Linked DNA regions of Luteolibacter yonseiensis. The main gene of each other region encodes a partner of the protein of the gene in region 2 in a complex. Links are inferred from orthologs where the notes say so. Each region holds a gene or a part of one and is shown on either strand. Other genes may lie near its edges.

The links. The genes of interacting proteins can lie anywhere in the genome.
Region 1: the proteins of JIN84_RS19995 (region 2) and JIN84_RS10990 are in contact, whole or in part, in a cryo-EM structure (PDB 6KHJ), measured with the Thermosynechococcus vestitus proteins. The link is inferred for Luteolibacter yonseiensis from one-to-one orthologs. Residues at the interface, in WP_126985484.1 of Thermosynechococcus vestitus: Gln8, Lys26, Trp29, Leu30, Pro33, Met34, Met37, Leu38, Leu83, Ile84, Phe85, Lys86, Glu87, Asp88, Val89, Leu90, Pro91, Ala92, Thr100, Ala104, Val107, Ile108, Phe111, Leu112, Tyr114, Ile115, Ile125, Ser126, Leu128, Phe133; in WP_126986108.1 of Thermosynechococcus vestitus: Gly6, Tyr7, Glu8, Tyr9, Phe10, Gly12, Phe13, Leu14, Ile16, Cys17, Ser18, Pro21, Ala24, Leu25, Ala27, Ser28, Leu31, Arg32, Pro33, Ser35, Arg40, Leu41, Thr42, Thr43, Tyr44, Glu45, Ile51, Gly53, Ala54, Trp55.
Region 3: the proteins of JIN84_RS19995 (region 2) and nuoB are in contact, whole or in part, in a crystal structure (PDB 6Y11), measured with the Thermus thermophilus proteins. The link is inferred for Luteolibacter yonseiensis from one-to-one orthologs. Residues at the interface, in WP_096411122.1 of Thermus thermophilus: Arg36, Val44, Arg45, Met46, Gly47, Pro48, Asn49, Arg50, Val51, Leu57, Gln58, Ala61, Asp62, Ile64, Lys65, Ile67, Phe68, Lys69, Glu70, Ile72, Val74, Glu223, Ala224, Glu225, His233, Thr234, Glu235, Tyr236, Ser237, Trp241; in WP_096411117.1 of Thermus thermophilus: Arg16, Glu17, Gly18, Leu24, Leu27, Val28, Trp30, Gly31, Arg32, Asn34, Ser35, Trp37, Thr54, Asp55, Ala56, Asp59, Ala61, Arg62, Phe63, Gly64, Glu66, Val67, Phe68, Arg69, Ala70, Ser71, Arg73, Gln74, Ala75, Asp76.

What each region holds. Positions count from the first base shown.
Region 1 is NZ_JAENIK010000011.1:305,339-312,012, reverse strand. Bases 1,847-4,532 are described here. They hold JIN84_RS10990 (NADH-quinone oxidoreductase subunit A), read right to left. Parts: upstream 3,533-4,532; coding sequence 3,161-3,532; downstream 1,847-3,160. Other genes in these bases: JIN84_RS10975 (HAD family hydrolase), read right to left, coding at 4,526-4,532; JIN84_RS10980 (type B 50S ribosomal protein L31), read left to right, coding at 4,178-4,447; JIN84_RS10985 (helix-turn-helix domain-containing protein), read right to left, coding at 3,651-3,971; JIN84_RS10995 (Dabb family protein), read right to left, coding at 2,833-3,150; JIN84_RS11000 (diflavin oxidoreductase), read right to left, coding at 1,847-2,733. Also shown: JIN84_RS11010 (single-stranded DNA-binding protein), read left to right, coding at 1-18; JIN84_RS11005 (hypothetical protein), read left to right, coding at 192-923; more of JIN84_RS11000, read right to left, coding at 997-1,846; more of JIN84_RS10975, read right to left, coding at 4,533-5,191; JIN84_RS10970 (MFS transporter), read right to left, coding at 5,188-6,408; JIN84_RS10965 (LysR family transcriptional regulator), read left to right, coding at 6,461-6,674. UniProt on the Escherichia coli protein: NDH-1 shuttles electrons from NADH, via FMN and iron-sulfur (Fe-S) centers, to quinones in the respiratory chain. The immediate electron acceptor for the enzyme in this species is believed to be ubiquinone.
Region 2 is NZ_JAENIK010000012.1:1,022,063-1,028,963, reverse strand. The notes cover bases 46-2,958. They hold JIN84_RS19995 (complex I subunit 1/NuoH family protein), read right to left. Parts: upstream 2,176-2,958; coding sequence 916-2,175; downstream 46-915. Other genes in these bases: JIN84_RS19990 (NADH-quinone oxidoreductase subunit G), read right to left, coding at 2,206-2,958; JIN84_RS20000 (4Fe-4S binding protein), read right to left, coding at 322-888; JIN84_RS20005 (NADH-quinone oxidoreductase subunit J family protein), read right to left, coding at 46-198. Outside these bases: more of JIN84_RS20005, read right to left, coding at 1-45; more of JIN84_RS19990, read right to left, coding at 2,959-3,969; JIN84_RS19985 (pyridoxal-phosphate dependent enzyme), read right to left, coding at 4,109-5,653; JIN84_RS19980 (transglutaminase-like domain-containing protein), read right to left, coding at 5,751-6,901. UniProt on the Escherichia coli protein: NDH-1 shuttles electrons from NADH, via FMN and iron-sulfur (Fe-S) centers, to quinones in the respiratory chain. The immediate electron acceptor for the enzyme in this species is believed to be ubiquinone.
Region 3 is NZ_JAENIK010000013.1:121,446-128,143, reverse strand. Bases 2,143-4,852 are described here. They hold nuoB (NADH-quinone oxidoreductase subunit NuoB), read left to right. Parts: upstream 2,143-3,084; coding sequence 3,085-3,621; downstream 3,622-4,852. Other genes in these bases: JIN84_RS20925 (rhomboid family intramembrane serine protease), read left to right, coding at 4,249-4,852; JIN84_RS20930 (NADH-quinone oxidoreductase subunit C), read left to right, coding at 3,641-4,210; JIN84_RS20940 (hypothetical protein), read left to right, coding at 2,240-2,938. In the rest of the region: tRNA glutamyl-Q(34) synthetase GluQRS, read right to left, coding at 1-194; JIN84_RS20945 (hypothetical protein), read right to left, coding at 282-1,994; more of JIN84_RS20925, read left to right, coding at 4,853-4,968; JIN84_RS20920 (hypothetical protein), read right to left, coding at 4,974-5,930; UDP-glucose 4-epimerase GalE, read left to right, coding at 6,050-6,698. UniProt on the Escherichia coli protein: NDH-1 shuttles electrons from NADH, via FMN and iron-sulfur (Fe-S) centers, to quinones in the respiratory chain. The immediate electron acceptor for the enzyme in this species is ubiquinone.

The sequences.
Region 1 (6,674 bases), on a different replicon or contig from region 2:
GACGACATCCCGTTCTGACTTCTTCAGGAAAATCCAGTTTCCCACAAAACGGAGCCGTTCGCACGGCTCCGTTTTTTTTGCGCTGGTGAATGTGCCATCCCGCTCATGAAAAGGAAACCACTGCTCGCGGCATGCTCCGTGGGATTCTTCTCGACGCCCGGCACCCCAACGGAGTTTCCTCTTCCAGCAACATGAGTGACGAAAAAGAACCTCTAACAGAGAATGATTCCGCACCTGCCGCACAGGCAGCCCCGCGTGCGAAAAAAGCTTCCACCCCACGCCCTAAAAAAACCGCGAAGAAAGCCGCCGCACCTGCGGCCGCCGAGGTCGCCGCTCCGGTGGAGACACCCGCTCCCGCAGAGGCCGCCACCCCGGCACCCGCACCTGAGGCGCCAGCCGCTCCTGCCGCCGAAATCGCCAGCATTCCATTCCCCAAGACTCCCGCACGCGCACCCGAGGAAGATGCCGAGCCATCCCCAACCCAGGAGGGTGGCGAGTGGCCGGAACCTGAAGCCGCCTCATCGGGAGGAAGCAATTCGCAGTCCGAGTCCAGCAAGCGCAAGCGCCGCCGTCGTAAAAAGGGCAAGGGCCAGTCCGAAGGATCACAAAACGCTCCAACCTCGTCCCAGTCCGAGGAGATCCATGCCCAGGTCGTGGCGCAGGAACAGAAACCTGCCGAGTCCACCGCTTCATTCCAGCAACAGCAGCAACAACCCCGCCCCAATCCGCAGCCACAGCAGCAACAGGCTCCCCGTCCGAAGATCGATCCTGACCTCCTGACAAAGATGGCGTGGAAAATCTACCTTGCCGAAGTGAGCGAGGAAGGTGTGGCGCTCATCGGTGACAACGACGCCAAGGACCTCTCCCGCCGCTGCTTCCGCCTCGCCGAGATCTTCGTGGAAGAGCAGATGCGCCGCCGCTGAAGCACGCTGAAAAAAATCAAGGCCACCGTTTCCGAGATGGAAACCGGTGGCCTTTTGATTTTCCAAGAACCGCTCAGTAGACGTCGCGCAGGTAGCGCTTCTCCTTCTTCAGCTGGGAGATGAAAGCCGTGGCTTCTTCCGCGGTCAGGTTGCCATGTTCCTCGGCGACCTTGTGCAGCGCGGCATCCACATCCTTCGCCATGCGCGAGGCATCTCCACAGACATAGAAGGCCGCACCCTTGCTGAGCCAGGCCCAGAGTTCGGCACCGTTCCGCACCATGAGATGCTGGACGTAGAGCTTCTCCTTCTGGTCGCGCGACCATGCCGCGTCGAACTTCGTCAGCGTGCCGTCCGCAATGTAGCTTTCGATCTCGTCCTGATAGAGGTAGTCGGTCGCCTGGTGCGGATTGCCGAAGAACAGCCAGTTCCTCCCCGTCGCGGCGGTTGCCTTGCGATCCTCGAGAAACGCGCGGAACGGGGCGATGCCGGTGCCGGGGCCGCACATGATGACATCCGTGGCGGTATCCGCCGGCAGGCGGAAAGCATTGTTCCCATGGACATAAACCCGTGGTTTTTCCCCACCGGTGAGGCGGTCGGCCAGGAAGGTGGAGCAAATGCCGCCACGCTTGCGGCCGAAGGATTCGTAACGCACGATGCCCACGCACAGGTGGACCTCGCCCGGATGCGCCCGCGGGCTGGAGGCGATGGAGTAAAGCCGTGGCTGGAGTTTCTTCAGGATGGAAACGAACTCCTCGCCATCGGTGAAATCCGCAGGGTGGTCGATGACGAGATCGATCAGGTCACGGCCCCAGCAGAAATCGTCGTAGGCTTTCTTGTCGTCCGCCTCAACCAGCGAGCGGAGGAATGGCGAACCGCTTTTCGCCTGCCATTTCTGGATGATGGACTTGTTGAGCGAACCGATGTCGTAATAACGGATCAAGGCCTCACGCAGGGAAACCTCGCCACCGTTCGGCGCGGGGACGTCACCTGCCTTGAAGGGAAGATTGGCGATGATCTCATCCACCACCTGCGGCGGATTCAACGGATAAACCCCGAGCGCGTCGCCGACCTCGTATTCGAGTCCGGAGCCTTCGAGCGTGAGGGCGATCTGGTTTGTCTGCTTTTCCCCTGCTCCATTGAGATTGTAGTTTTCCACCACACCGGCCGGGAACGGGTTGGTTTTGGAGAAACCGGTTTCAGCGGAATCCGCGGATGCCTCCCCGCCGGAAGACCCCGCTCCGCCCGGCGCGAGGGTCGCGATCACCGCCGCGGACCACTCGGCGTAAGGACCGTCGGGATCCACGTCCACGTCCACCCTGGCGGAGATGCGCTTGGCTCCGAGAGCGGCGAGGCGGGTGTCGAACTCGATGCCGCACTTGCAGAAATCCGGATAGCTGCTGTCCCCCAGTGCCAGCACCGAGTAAGACAGGGCCGGGAGCTGGGGCGCGGAATCGCCCAACAGCCAGCCGTGCAGTTCGGCGGCGCTGTCGGGTGGTTCGCCATCCCCATAGGTGGAGGTGATGATCAGCAGGTTTTTCTCCCCGGCCAACCGCGCGCGGTCGTAGGCGGCCATGTCGTGAAGCTCCACCTCGAAATTGCCTTTTTTCAGCGATTTCACGAGTTTCTTGGCCAGGCCTTCCGCAGTCCCGGTTTGTGACCCGTAAAGCACGGTGACCGGCACAGACGGACCGCTCGCGGCCGCCGCCTGTTGCGCTCCAAGGGCCAGGGCCTTGGAGAGGAAATCGTTCAGCCATGCGCGTTGCTCCGCGGTGAACGGAGCGTCATTTGGAATTTGAATCGGGAAGGCCATTGTTCTGGTGAAATAGCGACCGAGGCCGCAGGGGGGCGGAACTTGTGATGTGGCAGAGCAGGTTTCAAGCCTGATTCATACCAATTCCCCTCATTCGCACTATGAATGCTTCAGATTTTTGGAGGGATCCAACTCGTAAGTCATGGAAAATTCCGCCATCGTTTTCGGTTTGATCCACTTTTCCAGCAATTTCAGATGATGGGCATCGTCCAGCGTGATTCTCAATTTTTCCAGTGAATCAACCTCGATGGAAAAATAGAACTGCCACTGGCAGGAGGGATCGATGTTCCGCCCGGATCTGACGGAAAGAACTTCCGGGATCTTCAGCAGCAGGCTGCGGCTCGTCCGGACAAGCTCTTCCAACCCGGCCGCATCCACCTCTGGCTTGAGCTGGAAGTAGGCCGCATGGTGGATCATCGCCGGAGGCTCAGGATTTCCAACTCAGGGCGCCCTTCTTCAGGGCGTAGACGTAGGCGAATACCAGAATCCCGGCGAAACCCGCCATGCTGATGAGGGCGGCGGGACCCTGGGCCGCGAGATCGCGGAACTGCACGGCCCATGGATACATGAAGACCACCTCGATATCGAAAATCACGAACAGCATCGCGACCAGATAGAACTTCACCGAGAAACGCGGAGCGCCATCACCGACCGGCAACATGCCGCACTCGTAGGCAGAGTCCTTTGTCGCGTTCCGCTTGCCCGAACGACCGAAGATCACACTCGCCGTGAGGGTGGAGCAGGCGAATCCGAGCGCGATCAGGATCTGGAAAAGAACTGGAAGGTAATCTTGTGGCATTGGCGGGACGGGCTGACGCAGTGGTCTTAGAATTCCCCGGGGCAAATGGGTAGGAAAAAATAGGCACAAAAAAACCCGCGCCTTCCGGAAAGGCGCGGGCTTTTTTCAAAAGTCGACATCAGGCGTCGTCCTGGGCGGCTGCCTCGGCAGCGGCGAAGGCGCTCGATGCTTCGTGCACGCGGGATGTGCCCTTGTATTCCTTGCCGATTTTCTCGACGAGGCCGCGGGTCACGAGATTCTGCAGCTTTTCGTAAGCGCGCAGGCGGAGCATTTCTTCACCGCCACTTACGGCGTTACGGACTTTGAGATTGGCGAATACGCGCTCGAAGAGATCGTTGAAACCGAAGATTTTCTTTTCGGCAAGGACGTTACAGAGCTCGTCGGTAACGTGGTCTGGAAGACGGCGTGAGAAGCGGGTACGTTTCGTGGTAATTGCCATAACGACGCGATGATACACCCTCCTGTGACAAAAGCGACTCAAAAAAACGGGAGCCTATCCCAAACCACGTAATTTATTACGCAAGGATTAAATTTCATTTATTTCAATTTTGTGATTTTCCCTGAAGCTAGTGGCTTGACAGGTGGGCGAATTCAGCCACTCTCCGCCTTCCGCCGCGTCGGTAACGTGCCGGACCACCACTTCCCATGAAAAAGGACCTTCATCCGAAATACAATCCGGTCGTCTTCGTTGACATGACCACCGGCAAGCGTTTCATCAGCCGCTCGACCAAGTCTTCCGAAAAGAAGGAAGTCATCGATGGCGTGGAACACAGCATCATCTCCATCGGCATCACGTCCGACTCGCATCCGTTCTTCACCGGCCTCGCCCAGTTCGTGGACACCGAAGGACGCATCGACAAATTCCAAAAGCGTTTCGGTGCCGTCCGCCGCGTTGGGAAGCCGAAGCTCGACTGATTTCCAGTCTGATTTCCCAAATTTCACCAGAACGCCTGGCCGCTCCGCGCGGCCGGGCGTTTTGTTTTCCACCCGGGCTCAACTCAGTTCGTCGAAGCCGTGGATGATGAAATCCGCACCAGCGCGGAGCAGCTGTTCCACCGGGAAGGTTCCGGTGATGGCGACGACCCGGCAGCCCGCCGCTTTCCCCGACAGCACGCCATTGATGGAGTCTTCGATGACGATGCAATCCCTGGTCTCCAGGCCGAGCCTTTCCGCCGTGAGCAAATACGGCTCGGGGTCCGGCTTGCCGCGCGTGATGTCCTCACCGGTGACGATGGTATCGAAGTATTTCCCGAAGCCGAAGGTATCAAACGCCTGTCCCTGGGTCGCGCGGGATGCCGAGGTGGTGAGCCCGTGCCTGCGCCCGGCGGCGTGGCTTTTCGCGAGGAATTCCATCGCCCCGTCGACCAAGGTCACGTGATGGAAGATCTCCGCGAACAGCTCGATCTTGCGGCGGATGATCTCCTCCGCCGTCCGCTTCTGGCCGGGATACATTTCCAGCAACCTTGCCGCCATGCTTTTCTCGGGCGCGCCCTTGAAGGAATACAGGATGGCTTCGTCGTCCAGCGCGTCCCCCAGCTCGGCCGTGAGCGCGATGATGGCTTTCTCATGGATCGGTTCGGAATCGATGAGCACTCCGTCCATGTCGAAGAGAATGCCGCGGGCATCGGCCAGTGTGTCGGAAAGCGAGGGTGTGTTCATGATTCGGTGGTGGTTGGTGGCGCGCCGAGCAGGAGGTTTCCCCGGAGCGCGATGAAGGCTGAGAAAAGAATGACGACCACGAACGCCCCTGGCAATCCGATGAAGTGGCTGATGCCACCGATGAGCGGCGGCCCCGCGAGGAAGCCGAAATAGCCCATCATGGAAATGGCGGCGACACCTTGCCCCACCCCGCCCTCATGGGCGCGGCCACCCGCACCAAGAAGGATGGGAACCAGATTCGCCAGACCGAAGCCCGCCAGCGCGAGACCGAAGAAGGTCGCCGGCCATTCATGGATGCCGATGATCACCACCAGGCCCGCGGTCGTGAGCCAGCCTCCGGTCTTGAGGATCTTCAACGGCCCGTGGCGCCCGATGAGATGATCACCCGACAACCTCCCCGCCGCCATGCAGCACGAGAAAATCCCGTATGCGATCGGCGCGAGCCATGGTGCCGCCCCGGACACCGTGCTGCTGTAAACAGCGCTCCAGTCCATCATGACCCCCTCGGTGAAGAGGGCCATGCAAGCGAGTATCCCGATTTTCAGCAATTTGCCGTTGGGAAATTTGAATCCCCCTCCTGTTTTGGAAGGCGCCTTGTCCCCGGCCAACAGGCTGCCCGCGCTGGAAACGACCACCAGGATCATCGCGGCGGATACGGTCAGGGCGATCGGAACCGCTCCCGCGCCCAGTCTCAGGGCAAAACCCACCGCCAGCGCGGCAAGCAGTCCGCCGATGCTCCAAAGCGCCTGGAAGGTGGCGATGATGGGCTTGCCGACCGAGTTCTCGATCGCGATGCCCTGCGCGTTCACCGAAACATCGAACGCGCCCTTGAACGCGCCGAAAAGGGTCGCGGCGGCGACAAATGTCGGGAAACCCGGTGCGATGGCCAGCAGGACGAGCGCGATGCAGAATCCGGGAGCGAGGAAGTTCAGGTTCGCCCGGCTGCCACGGCGCGCGATGGATTGTCCGGCAACGGGCATCGAGACGATGGCTCCGATGACCATGCCGAGCAGCGCGATGCTGAGATCCGCCTCCGTCAGCCCGAATTTCGATTTGAACGACGGAATCAACGTGGCCCAGGTGCCGAAGATCATCCCGTCCACGAGGAAGAACAATGACGCGGCGATGCGTGGCCTGGAGGAAACAGCCGGTCCGCATCCTGCGGACAAACCGGCCTCATCTGCGGTGGTTTCGTTCACGCGCTCATCCTCCCTCATCCGTTGAAATTCTTCCAATGGCATTATTTCATCGATGTGATAACCTCTGGTTATGGACATCCGAGAACTCCGATCCTTCGTCCTCCTGGCCGGACAGCTGAATTTCGGCAAGGCGTCGCGGCTGTTGAACCTCAGCCAGCCGGCCCTCACCAAGCAGATCCGCCGCATGGAGGAGGATCTCGGCGGACGGCTTTTCGTGCGGGGAAAACAGGGAACCGCGCTGAGCCCGTTGGGAACGCAGTTCTTGCGGGAAGCGAAAACCACCC
Region 2 (6,901 bases):
CACCATCACAGCACCGGTATAGACGAGGATCTGGATGACTCCGACGAAGAACGCGCTGAGTCCGATGAACAGCCCGGCGAGTCCGACGAAACAGGTGACCACGGAGAGCGCGCTGGACACCGGATTGCGGAACGCGACGACCGCCGTGCCGCCGATGAGCATGACGGTGGAAAAGAGCCAGAAGAGGTAGCTGGGCATGGGAAGTTGCTAGATTTCAGTTTTCAGTTTTCAGCGGAGAGGAAGAGAGCGGGCAGCCGTCAGCATCGGTTTTTTCGGAAAGGGCTTCTTCCCTGAAAAGCCGGATGCTGGAGAGCAACAAACTCATTTCAGCTCGTTCCACTTGTTCACGAGGCCGACGCGGGTGCCGCCGATCTCGTAGAGTTTCGTCTTGTCGTGCACCATGTCGGCGCGCTTGAGGCCGGTGATGAGGTAGTCCTTGCGGAGGAAGATGGCCTGCTCGGGGCAGACTTCCTCGCACATGCCGCAGTAGATGCAGCGGATCATGTCGATGTCGAATTCCAAGGGACGCTTCTCGACCTTCGCCCATGGATCGTCGGAAGGGATTTCGGATGGCTTGATCTTGATCGCCTTCGGCGGGCAGATGAATTCGCAGAGCTGGCAGGACACACAGCGTTCGCGGCCCTGCTCGTCGGTGACGAGTGTCGGCGCGCCGCGGTAGTAATCCGGCATGTGCGAGTCCCAGCGCTGCTCGGGGAACTGCATGGTCACTCCGAGGCCGGAGGAAGCGAGTTCCTTGGAACCCGCGGATTTCCCCCGCAGTGTTTTCACCGCGTGGGTCATGGTGAGGAAGAAACCCTTGATGAGGGCTCCGAAGTAGATTTTCTCACCGAAGTTGAGCTTCGGGCGCTGGAGTTTGACGACGGCCATGAGAGGAAATGTTGGGAAATGAAGGGATTAGGCGCGCAGGACTTTCGGGCGTTCTTCGGAAACTTTCGCGACCCAGATCACCGCTCCGGTAACGACGAGAAGGAGCACCGCGCCGACGGCGATGATGACTCCCGCGAGATCCGGTGCCGCCAGGATGAGGGCGCCGAGGAAGACGTTGATGAGCGCGGCTTCGAAGAACACGACCCAGCCGAGCTTCATCAGCTGGTCATAGCGGAACCGGGGCACCGTCCAGCGCACGAGGATGAAGAAGAGGATGAAGCCGATCAGTTTCGTCAGGAAACAACCGAGGTGGATCAGTCCGCCGAAGTAGATGTCGCCGATGTGCAGCTTCGCGACATGGGCGTCGATTCCGAAGCCGATCGACCAGCCGCCGAGGAAAAGCGTCACGATGAGCGCGGAGCCGATGACCATCGCGGCATATTCGCCCATGAAGAACATCGCGAACTTCATCGAGGAATATTCGGTGTGATAACCACCGACGAGTTCGGTTTCGCACTCGGGGAGGTCGAACGGCATGCGGTTCGTTTCCGCGAAGATCGAGATGGTGAAAATGAGGAAGGCGATCGCGGCAGGGAACCAGAAGAGTGCGGTGGTGAGATCCGGCAGGCCGATCTGACCGTTTTTCCAGAAGGGCAGCAGCAACCAGCCGTTGTCCGCCTGGTATTGCACGATCTTGCTGAGGTTCAGGTCTCCGTAGAACATCAGCACCGGGATGATGGAAAGGCCGAGAGCGATTTCATAGGAAATCATCTGCGCCGTCGAACGCACGCCGCCGATGAAGGGAAACTTCGAGTTCGATGCCCAGCCGGCGAGGGTGATTCCATAAACGGAAAGCGAGGCGACGGAGAAAACAAACAACGGTCCGATATCGAGATCCGCGATGACGAGTTTCTCGGTGTGACCGAAAAGGGTGATCGGCGAGCCGAACGGCACCACACAGACCGTGATCAACGCGGGAACGACCGTCAGAGCCGGAGCCATCCAGTAGAATGCCTTGCGGACGTGCTCGGGGGTGAAATCTTCCTTCAGGAAAAGCTTCAAGCCGTCGGCAATCGGCTGAACCAGACCGAACAAGTGGAAATCGTTCTTGAAGCCCAGCAGCGTGAACGGAATGCCGACCCGGTTCGGTCCCACCCGGTCCTGGATGACCGCGGAAAACCTCCGTTCGAAATAAACGGAAACGGGAACCAGAGGCAACACGACCATGAACGTCAGGACGACGATCTTGGTGATGATGATGGCGAGTTGGAATACAATGTCCGGCATTTGGGTCGGGGAAAATTAAAGATTGGAGGATCAACCGTTGATGAGTCCGGCGGCCTTGCGGGCGCGTTCGTTCTTCAGGAGTGGGATTTCGTAACCCGTTTCGGTGATTTGCGTGCCTTGGTGGCCGATCTTGGAAAGAGTGAGTCCGTTGAATGCGGGCACGTTCTGCGCGATGGCCTTGAAGATATCCTCGATGAGGTGGGCCTCGTTTTTCCCGCCGGAAAGGGCAAGCAGGAGATCGCGGAGGATTTCCCAATCGTCATGGGCCTGGGCGGGAGGTTCGACGGCGCGGTTGAGGCGCTGGAGACGGCCGGAGAGGTTGACCATGGAGCCGCGTTTTTCCGCGAAGGTTGCGGAAGGCAGGACGATGTGGGCGCTCTCGGCGGTTGGATTGGCGAGGGTGCTGGTTTGCAGGAGGAAATCGAGTTTCCCGAGGTCCTCGGCGGTGAATCCCGCGTCGGTGACGACGTCCTCGCCGAGAACGATCAATGACTTGATGGAACCGTCGCGCACTCCGTCACGGATGAAGGCGAGGCCGGAGTAAGGGGTTTCGGTGCCGAGGATCAGTTTCGCACCGACCGTGTTCGGGTTGCGGTCCGCAGCGACGAGCAAGGCGTCCGCCTCGCCGGAGCGGGGGATCAGGGCGAGAAGGCTGGTGTTGAGTTCCGCGGCGAGAGCCCGGGTGAGGAAGAGTTCCTCGTTGGTCATGCGGCCGGAGGCGATGATGGCGGTCTGGCCCACAGGTGTGGATTTCAAGCGGCTGGCGCTTTCCGCGATGGCGGCGGACCAGGAAGTCTGGGCGAAGGTGGAAGACCCGGCACCACGGGCGAGCGGTTCGGTCAGGCGGGCGTCGCTGTCGATGTGATGGAAATTCAAGCGATGTGAATCCGGCATCCATGCGGAGTTCACGTCGTTGTTCAGACGCGGGGTGATGCGGTGGACCTTGTTTCCACGGGTCCAGATGGTGATGTTGCTGCCGGTGCCGCAGTTCACGTCGATGCTCGGCGTTTCCTTGAGGAACCAGACACGCATCTGGAAGCGGAAATCATTGGAGGTCAGCGCGCCGACCGGACAGATGTCGGCGGTATTGAGAGAGTAGTTCGAGTCCAGCAGACGGCCCGGATGGACGGTCAAGGTGGTGTGCGTGCCACGCTGGGTGAAGCCGAGCACCGGATCACCGGCGACCTCGTCCATGAAGCGGATGCAGCGGCTGCACATGATGCAGCGCTCGTCGTCGAGGCGGATGCGGGGGCCGATATCGACGTTTTTCGGCTTTTTCACCTTCATGTCGATGAAGCGGGAGACACCGCGGCCGTGTTGCACGGATTGTTCCTGAAGGCGGCATTCGCCGGCCTGGTCACAGATCGGACAGTCGAGAGGGTGGTTGATGAGGAGGAATTCCATCACGCCCTCGCGGCATTTTTCCACTAGTTCGCCTCTGGTGCGGATTCCCATGTTTTCGCCCACGGTATTCGCACAAGCGATGACGGGGCGTGGCATCCAGCCGATGATTTCGTAGCCATTTTCATCCCGGACCGGCTCCTGACCGGGGGCGGGACGGGGCGGCATGCCCATCTGGACAAGACACATCCGGCAGTTTCCCGGGGAGGAAAGCTTGGGATGGTAACAATAATGGGGGACGGTGACCTGTGCCTGGCGGCAGGCTTCAATCATCCGAGTTCCTTTGGGAAACTGATGCCATACGCCGTCAATCTGGACGTTGACCATGCCTTTCTCGGCAGCAAGGTCTTTAGGCAGTTTCAGTTCCGCAATCGCCGAAGGTGTGTCGCTCATGGCTAGATAGAGCGCCGGACGCATGTGCAGGAGTCGTCCATCGGTGCTCGCGCGGGACTATGTCTGGCCAACCATCATGCGGCAAGCGTGCTTTGTGAAAACTTTCACAAGCCGGAATTCGCCGTTTGCGGTTCTGTCGTCACAATCCTTTCAGCCTTTCCCTCGTCGCCTCATCCACCGGTTCGCACAGGCGGTAGCCGTCTCCTTGTTTCGGGATGGTCATCAGGAGGGCGTCGCGTTCATAGGGCGAGGGGAAATCCAGCCCGATGAGCGCCCGTCCGATGCGTTCGCCGGACTGGCGGTAGTTGAAATAGCAGAGGCTGGCATTTCCGCGGATGCGCTGGTCGAGGAAGTCGTGCAGCGCACCGGGGCGTTCGTAGAAATCCAGGCGCAGGAAGGCCGGATTTTTCAAAAGGTCTCCCCTCAGCGGAATCGCGCGGAAGTTGATGTCCACCGCTCCGGTCAGATCTTCCCACGCGAAGCCGTGCGCGTCGAGTTTCTGAGGAAGGGCGTCGAGGTCCTCGGGGTTTTTCGCATGGATGGTGAAGGCCGGCCAAGCGACCTCCTCGCTGGTCTTGCCGTATTGGAAGTCCGCGATGTCCAGCCCTTCGAAGCAGGTGTCGAGCAGTTCCAGCATCGTCCCGGCCCGTTCCGGGATGCGGACGCGGAGCGTGCGGCTGGTCTTCGCTCCGGCACCGATGGATTGGGCGATGAGTCCGAGCTGGAGGAAATCGATGTTCGCTCCCGTGATGACGACAAGCACTTTTTTGCCGACGAGCGCCTCGCGGTTTTTCAGGACGGCGGCCAGTCCCATGGCTCCGGAGGGTTCGGAAATGCAACGCAACCCTTCCCAGAGCGTGCGGATGGCGGTGCTGACTTCGGCATTGGTCACGGTTTCCACGAGATCCACCGTGCTCTGGCAGATCTGGAACGGGATTTCTCCCGCCTTCCTGACCGCGGTGCCGTCGCAGAAGAGATCCACGCTTTCGAGTGACACCGGTTTGGCTGCTTCAAGAGCGGCCTTCATGGAGGCCTGCCCGGCACCTTCCACGCCGACGATTTCGATATCCGGCCAATACGTTTTCAGCCAACATGAAACCCCTGCCGCCATGCCGCCCCCGCCGATCTGCAGGTAGGCGGCGTCGAAGGGACCGTGCCCGGAAAGGACGACCTCGTCCGCAAGCGTGCCCTGGCCGGCCATGACTTTCAAATCATCGTAGGCATGCACGTAAACCGCGCCGCTGGCCGCCTCATCCGCGCGGGCGGCGGAGACGGCCTCATCGTAACTGTCGCCCGCGAGGTGGATTTCAACAAACTCGCCGCCATGGTGGAGCACGGCATTCTGCTTCACCTTCGGGGTCGAGCGCGGCATGTAGATGCGGGCCTTCACTTTCAAGGTCCGGGCTGCGAGCGCCACTCCCTGCGCGTGGTTTCCCGCCGAAGCGGTGACCACTCCGCGCACCGATTCACCCGGAGTGAGCAATGCCATGCGGTTGCAGGCACCCCGCCATTTGTAGGCCTTGATCGGGGAGAGGTCCTCGCGCTTGATCCAGATTTCCGGTCCGGGGCCTGTCAGATTCAGCCGCTCCAGCGGCGTGGCCTGGCCGAAGCGGTACACACGCTCCCGGGCAAACAGGATTTCCTGGCGCAATTGCCGGTCCAGCGGCAGATCCTCACGATTCATACGCGGAGCTTTGTCTGAAATGCCGGGAGCCGCAAGAGGTAGGATCGGCATTCTCATCCGTTTCCGTCCCTCCGGAGGTTCCTGATCAATGGAAGGTCTACACCACCTTTTCCAGTTGTTTCACCAGTTCCGTCAGCCGTTCCCTTTCGTCCGGCATCGCGGGCGCGGGGTCATACCGCAGGCGCTGGTGCAGTGAAATGGCCTCATCGAGCAAATGCCCGTCCGCCAGACCCGGGCGGAGCCGCAGCAGCCATTCGGAAAACGGCATGCCCGGCGGACGCGGGCCGATGCGTTTCCGGGCGGTTTTCTCTATCGAATGCAGGGGCGTGCGGATGGCGGGGCCTCCATAGCCGTTCATGCGCCTCTCCGCATCCATCCGGCGTTTGGATTTCCACAGCCGCTTCATGATGAACACGAGGACGCCCGAGGCGATGGCTCCCATGACCAGCGAGACGGCGAGCTTGTTGGAGGGTTGGTTGCGCCAGAGGAAAAAATCCTCACGCCAGCGTTTCAGCATGTCGTTGAATCGCTGTTTGGTCGTGTTCCGTTGTGGCAGCGTGCCCACCCAGCCGGGCGGTGTGGTGTCGATGTCGATCCATGTCTTCTCCTTTTCATCCCAGGCGCGGCACCACGCATGGCCGTGGGTCCCGCGGATGATGAATTCCTTGCGCGGCACATCCCTTTCCGCGACCGCATAGCCGATGGCGTAGCGGGCGGGGACACCGGCCTGCCGCAGCAGCAGTGTCGTGGCAGCGGCGAAGTATTCGCAGTGGCCGGATTTGGTTTTGGTGAGAAATTGTTCGATCGCCGTGGGGTGGGCCGGATCGTTGGCCGAGGCCCTGATGGTCAGGTTACGCGAATACTGGAAGTCCCGGCGAAACCAGTTCTGGAGGATTGAGATCTTTTCCCGCAGGGTGCGACGCGGGCGCGCGCTTTCCGGGGAGGCGGGTTCCAGCAGGTCCAGTTCCTTCAGCACCGCCTGCAGGGTCGCGCGCTCGATGGCCGGGACATTGAGATCCTCCCTGAGGCTAACTGGATTTTCTCCGGAGAATCCACCGCTCCACAGCACCGAGCCTTCGATGACCGAGTGCTTGGGGTAAACCCGCACGGTGCCGAAATTATTGCGCTCGATGCCGTCCAGCTCGAATCCCGTGACGCTGGAAGTGTTGCCAGGAAGCGCGAGCGGCGACTCCGCCACCACGGAGCCACGCATGGTGTAGCGCCGCTGTTCCTTGCCGACCGCGCGGA
Region 3 (6,698 bases), on a different replicon or contig from region 2:
TCCAGCCCGAGCCATTTCAAATCCTCCTCGATGCCTTCGTAAAACTCCTCTCTTACCCTTGGTCCGTCGATGTCTTCGTGGCGCAGCAGGAAAATCCCCTCCGCCTTACGTGCGAGCGAGTGAGCCACCCTCGCGGCCAACACATGGCCCAGATGGAGGCGACCGGTGGGGCTTGGGGCGAAGCGGGTGCGCATGGAAAGGAGTCTGCTGGTTTTAAGAGTTCGGTTCCAATGGAGATGCCGCAACACCTCTTCTCTGAAAACTGAAAACCGGCAAACTTGCTACTTAAAAAGCACATCCACCCCCATCGCGGATTCCCGCATGAACTTCGGCAGTGCCTGCGGCGCGCGGGTGCGGAAGATCCGGTAGGCGTGGCTGAGAAGATTCAGCGTGAAAAGGTGGTCGAAAAGGCGGTAGCCACGCTTCTTCCTCACCATCAGCCGGATGCCCAGGGCGATGGTGTGGCGCTTGAGCTTGAACGGTTCGAAGGAGACCTTGATGCGGTAGCGCTGGCGGATCTGCTTCGGCCAGCGGGCTTTGTAGGCCTTCTTGGCGGCGCGGATTTCTCCGGCCATTTCTTCCGTGAAAGGCAGGAAATAATAACGCCGGGCGAGCAGGATGAGTCCGAAGGCGTCACGCATGTGCTCGATGTCATCCACTGGAAGACCGGCGCTCTCCGCGAGTTCGACCATCCGGGGAAACAGGGCGGCGCAGGCTTCGCCCGCACGGAGCGCGCGCTCGGGATCCGTGATGAAGTGGGAGACAATCTTCCGGACACCGTGGTTGATGAAGATGCAGTCCCAATACATGTGCAGCATCGGCGGCACGCGGACCCTGCGGAAGAACAGTTTCTGCCGGGCGAATTCCTCGATGTAGAGCAGTTCGTGGATGACGGTGTCCGCGTGGTGCAGGAGCTCCAGGACGGCGGGGGCGTTCTCATGTCCTGAAAATTCGCCGATGATCGTCTCCACGGACTTGCCGTGTTTGAAAACCCCGATGGCTGCGGCGGTGTTGAGCCGGATCCAGACATCCCGGTTGTTTTCCTCCAGGAATGCGAGCCGGCCGAAGCGGTGCCAACCACCGGTCTGGCACCATACCGACATGCCGGCCATGTTCGGAGCTCCGGCGAGCTCGCGTGCGAAGCGTTCGCAATCCCGCCCGATGAACGACGGATATTCACCCGCCCCTTCATATTCCCTGCGGGCCTGCATCTCGATGATTTTCCGGTGCGGCAGGCTGAAAAACGCGCGGTTGAGCGGCAGGTAGCGGAAGAAATCGCTCTCGCCGTGCTTCATCGAAATAATGAAATTCGGCGAGTTGATGCCGGTGAAGGTGTCCGCAAGCGTCCCACTGTGCCAGATAAGGTCGCCGATGCGGTGCGCGCCGACGGTCCAAGTGCGGAGGATGAGGTTTTTCCCGCGTTTCTCGAAATCGGGCAGGAGGCGCCTCAGCAGGTGATTCGTCTCCTTCGACGTGGTCAGGTGGAGCTGGGTGCGGATGGGGTCCTGCACGTCGTGGCCGTCGCTCTCGCCGATGCGGAGGATGAGTCCGGCCAGTTCCGGAAAATCATCCAGCACGCCGCGCACGAGCTGCAGGTAATAGTTTTCCAGCTTTTCCGTGTCGTTCCCCAGCGCGGCGGTGACCGCGGCGGTCATCGGCAGCACGTCGGTGGTGAGGTAGATCTGCAGCCGGAACTCGTGATGGAGGATCTGGAAGAGTTTTCGGAATTTCTCGCGGAAAAGCTCTATTTCCGCACTGACCTCCGGCTCGTGCAAGGGGTGGGGGGCGAGATGCGCCAAATCATCCAGCGTGACCGCGTTGTAACCTTGCTCGGAAACTTCCCGGGCGAAAGTCCGGAGGTCCGTCTCGATTCGCGCCCACCGTGATTCCCCGGCTCCGTAGAGATGGGAAAACGGGATTTTCGACCAGTTCACGCGCTCGTTCTCATAGTCCCTGAAAAACGGGCCGATGGCATCGATGAGAAACAACTCCATGTGCGTTGGCAGCATAGCCGGACAAGTGTGGAGGGCTACCAGAATCGTCGATTGACGGAATTGTCACGTGGCGGGCCGCCTGATTCCTATCTTGTTGCGGGAAAACGGAAGGCCGGAGCCGCATGAAATTTCCGGCATCGGGTTCATGTCTCATGGCGACGCCGATATTGGAAAATCTCCTCGCCATGATACGTGGGATCCGGTTGTATTGTGTTAGATCGTACTGTTTTGCGGTCGAGAATCCCATGAAGCCCTACATTGCCCTCCTTCTCTTGTCCGCATGCCTTGTCTCGCATTCTTCCGCCGCGATTCTACTCCAACATTTTGGTTCCGCGGATCCCGTATCCGAAGGATTCATTCTCAACGCGCCTGGAAACGCCACGCGGAATCCTGTGACGAACGATTTTGGAGTCAACGCCTGGTCGATCGATTTGAACTCGGGTTCCCAGTTCGGAATTTACAGTTACTCCCTGACTTCTTTGGAGAATGGATTTACCGCCCTCGGATGGATGTTGTCCGTGAATCTCCGGATTGTGGAGACTCCGGATGCGGGAAACGTGATGCTGGCGAGATTTTACACAGGCACCGAACGGTTTGACATGTACTTCGGCGCCCAAGCTGACGGCGACCCTTTCGTCAGAACCTCCGGCGGACAGATTTATACCTTGGAAGGAAGCGGCGGCGGGTATCACCAATACACCCTCTACTGGTATTCTCCGACGCAGACCTCCTTGGCAGTCGATGGAACCATGCGTATCAACGGGATCACCGGAACTCCGCTCATCTCCGCTCCGAGGGTGGATTTCGGCGGAGCGCAAGGGGCGTCACACGCCAACTGGAACCAAGTCTTCCTCAACAGCATCCCGGAGCCTTCCACCGCCGTATTCATGTTGTTGAGCTTGGCGGGTCTGGGGTTTCGTTCCGTTTCCAGAAACCGCGATTGATGCGGCTGACGGTTATTCGTTTTCCTGAATCAACCGCCCGCCTCGGTCCATCAAGCGAGGGAAGGGCGGTTTCCTTGTGAAAAATTTCACAAACGTCTTGAGACGTCGGGCGAGCGGGGGCACACTTCCGCCAGCAGTAACGAACCATGGTCAGCCCTTCTTCAAGCACTCTCCACACGGCCTACGATTCGAAGATCGAAGGAAATGTGATCATCACCCGCGTGGATGCCGCCATCAACTGGATGCGGAAGAACTCCTTGTGGCCCATGCCGATGGGACTCGCCTGTTGTGCCATCGAGCTGATGGCGACGGCGTCGAGCCGTTTCGACATCTCCCGCTTCGGGATGGAGGTCATGCGTTTCTCGCCGCGCCAGGCGGACGTTCTCATTGTTTCAGGCACTGTGACTTATAAGATGGCGCTCGCCGTGAAGCGGGTCTGGGATCAGATGCCGGAGCCGAAATGGTGCATCGCGATGGGTGCTTGTGCGTCTTCCGGCGGCATGTACCGCAGCTACGCGGTGCTCCAGGGAATCGACAAGCTCATCCCGGTGGACGTTTATATTTCCGGTTGTCCGCCACGGCCCGAGGCCCTCATCGAGGGGTTGATGAAACTCCAGCGGAAGATCGAGGGCGAGGAATCCACGATGGACCAGAAAAAAGTGTTCCTCGAGGAGAACGCCTGATTTTCAACGATTTTCAAACATGTCAGCAGCAGACGATGTCACCAAGCTCCGGGAAGCCTTCGGAGAAAAGATTTGGGAAACGGTGGAATTCCGTGGCGAGCACACGGTGCGGGTGGAGCTCGGCTCCCTGCACGATGTGCTGTCGAAATGCCGGAAGGATCTCGGTTACGAGATGATTCTGGATATTTCCAGCCTTGATCACTTTGGCGACGACCCACGGTTCGAAATGGTGTATGAGATCGCCACGCTGGATGACTCCAAGCACCTGCGCGTGAAGGCGAAGGTGGGCGAGGACGAGACCGTGCCATCGGTGACGGACGTATGGGTCGGCGCGGACTGGCATGAGCGCGAGGTGTGGGACATGATGGGCATTCCATTCACGGGTCACCCGAACATGAAGCGCATCCTCATGTGGGAAGGGTATCCGTTTTTCCCGTTGCGCAAGGATTTCCCGTTGGCGGGACGTCCCACCGACATGCCTGACGTGGCGACCACTGGGGTGGCTCCATTGGAAGGCGGTCCGTTTGTGACCAGCCCGAGCGTGGAGGATGTCGCCAAGCGGGAGCCACGGGCACGGGTGGTGGAGTAAGAATGATCCATTAGAATCGAACCGGACCGCGCACCTGTATGAATTCATCGGGTGCTCCGTTTGCTAATGCCGCGCGCAACCTGCGCCAGCTCCGGAGCTCTCCAGCCTCCTGGGCTTGTGTGGCGGTGGTTCTGGCGATCCAATTGGTGGTCACCGCGGCAGGCGGCCCCGACCAGCAGCCTGCATGGAGATGGTTCGAATGGTTCGGTCTGAGTCGCGGCGGAGTCCTTTCAGGCCGAATCTGGCAGGTTTTCAGCTACGGCCTGCTGCATGGCGGGTGGATCCACGTGGTGATGAATTCGCTGCTGATCCTGCTCGTCGGTTCACGGGTTGAGCACATGACGGGACAGGCGACCATGATGAAAGCCGTGATTTTCGGAATTTTGGGTGGAGGTTTGGGCCACCTGACGCTTGCCCCGGGCGGGCAAGGAGCCCCGTTGCTTGTCGGACTTTCAGGAGGGTGTCTCGCGCTGTTGCTGCTGACGACGACACTCTCTCCGCAGTCCCGGATGATGCCGTTGTTTGTGTCCGGTCGGGTTCTGGGATTTGCTGTCCTGACCGTGGAACTGGCCATGGCCTTGATGGAGCCGGTCATGGGAATCGTCGGATTTTCCCACGTGGGACATGCCTGCCACTTTGGCGGCGGGCTGGCCGGCTGGGCTTATGGCCGCTGGCTCTTACGCCCCCGGGTTTCCCTGAAACGCCTCCGCCGCGACAGGGAGCGGCGGGAGGCGGGGAGTATCCGGCGTCTGGATTGATCGGATCAGCGGTAGCCTTGCACCCGGCCTTCTTCCTGGCGGGGTTGCTTCTTGCCTCCGGAACCACGGCCTGCCTGAGGTTGTTGTTGCCTCTGGGGCTGAGGGCGTTGGTTGCCGAAATTTTGTGGTACGGCGCGCTGGCCCTGCTGCGGACGCTGGCCTTGGTAGGACTGCCGCTGCGACGGGTTTGTCACCGGACTGTTGAAGCGCTCTGGTGGGCGGTTCCCGCTTTGCGGGCGGTTGCTTTCACGGTTCCCGCTTTGCGGACGGTAGCTTTCCCTCGACTCCCGGCCGTTCTGACTGCTCGGCTGGCGGTCGCGGGAGTAGCCTCCGGACGGACGCGAATCGTTGGTCGATGGGCGTGAACCACTGCCGGACGGCCGCTCGAAGAAGTTGTTCGACGGGCGGTTGAAGTTATCCGGGCGCGACCCGTTTCGCGGAGAATCGTTCCGTTGGAAGCCGCCTTGTGGCGGACGGCTGCCTTGCACACGTCCTCCTTGTGGAGCCTGGCGGACTTCTCTGGCCCATTTGTAATTGCTGTTCCGGTAACGGCCCTCGCGGTTGCGGTAATCCGAAATGTAGCCATGGGAAACGTAGCGGGGTGGCGGGCAGTAGCCGTGGCCGGGACGCCAACCACCCGGATGGGGAACCCCGTAAACCACGGGTGGGCGATATCCGACGGGGTAATAACCATTCAGGTAGGGATCATAGTAGCAACGGCGGCTGTAGTCGTAGTAGCTGTAACAATAAGGATCGTAACCCCAGCGAGGATCGCCGGTGCTGACAAAAACGGAGGTGCTGAACGAACTGCCACCGTAACCGTAGCCATCGCCATATCCCCCGCTGCTGTAGCTGCCTCCGACAGTTGTGGTGGCGTAGGGATCATAATAGCAGGACGTGGAGGCGAGGGCGGTCAAGGCGGCCAACGCCGCACCGGCCAGCGAACGGAAGTTTTTATTCATGCCGTTAAGACAGCACAGGTCGGAATTCTATTCGACCGGATTTTGTGAGAATTTTTCACTTCCGGCTCCCATGGGTTGACAGAGGAGTGGTTTCTCCGGTTTCCTCTCTGCGCAAACTTATGATTGATCAAAGCGCACCGATTCTCGTCACTGGAGGAGCTGGCTACATCGGCTCCCACACCGTCCGGCTCCTTGCGGGACAAGGCCGGAAAATCGTGGTACTGGACAATCTCGTATTCGGTCACGACCAAGCCATTATCGACGAATCCGTCGAGTTGGTGGTCGGTGAGGTGGGCGATCAGGCATTGGTGCGTTCCTTGTTTGAGAAACATCAGTTCGGCGCGGTGATTCATTTCGCCGCCTACGCCTATGTCGGAGAATCGGTGACGAACCCGCTGAAGTATTATCAGAACAACACCGCCGAGCCCATCAAGCTGCTCCAGGTCATGCAGGAATTCGGCTGTGAGGTTTTTGTTTTTTCCTCAACCTGTGCGACTTATGGTGTGCCGGACAAGCTCCCCATCACGGAGACGAACCAGCAGAACCCCATCAACCCGTATGGCATGAGCAAGCTGATGGTGGAGCGGATCCTCGCGGATTGCGACACAGCCTGGGGTCTTCGCAGCGCCTGCCTCCGTTACTTCAACGCCAGCGGATGTTCTCCGGACGGTCTGATCGGGGAGGATCACAACCCGGAAACCCACCTCATCCCACGGGTGATGATGGCTGTAACCGGGGAAATCGAGCATGTCGAGGTTTTCGGCACCG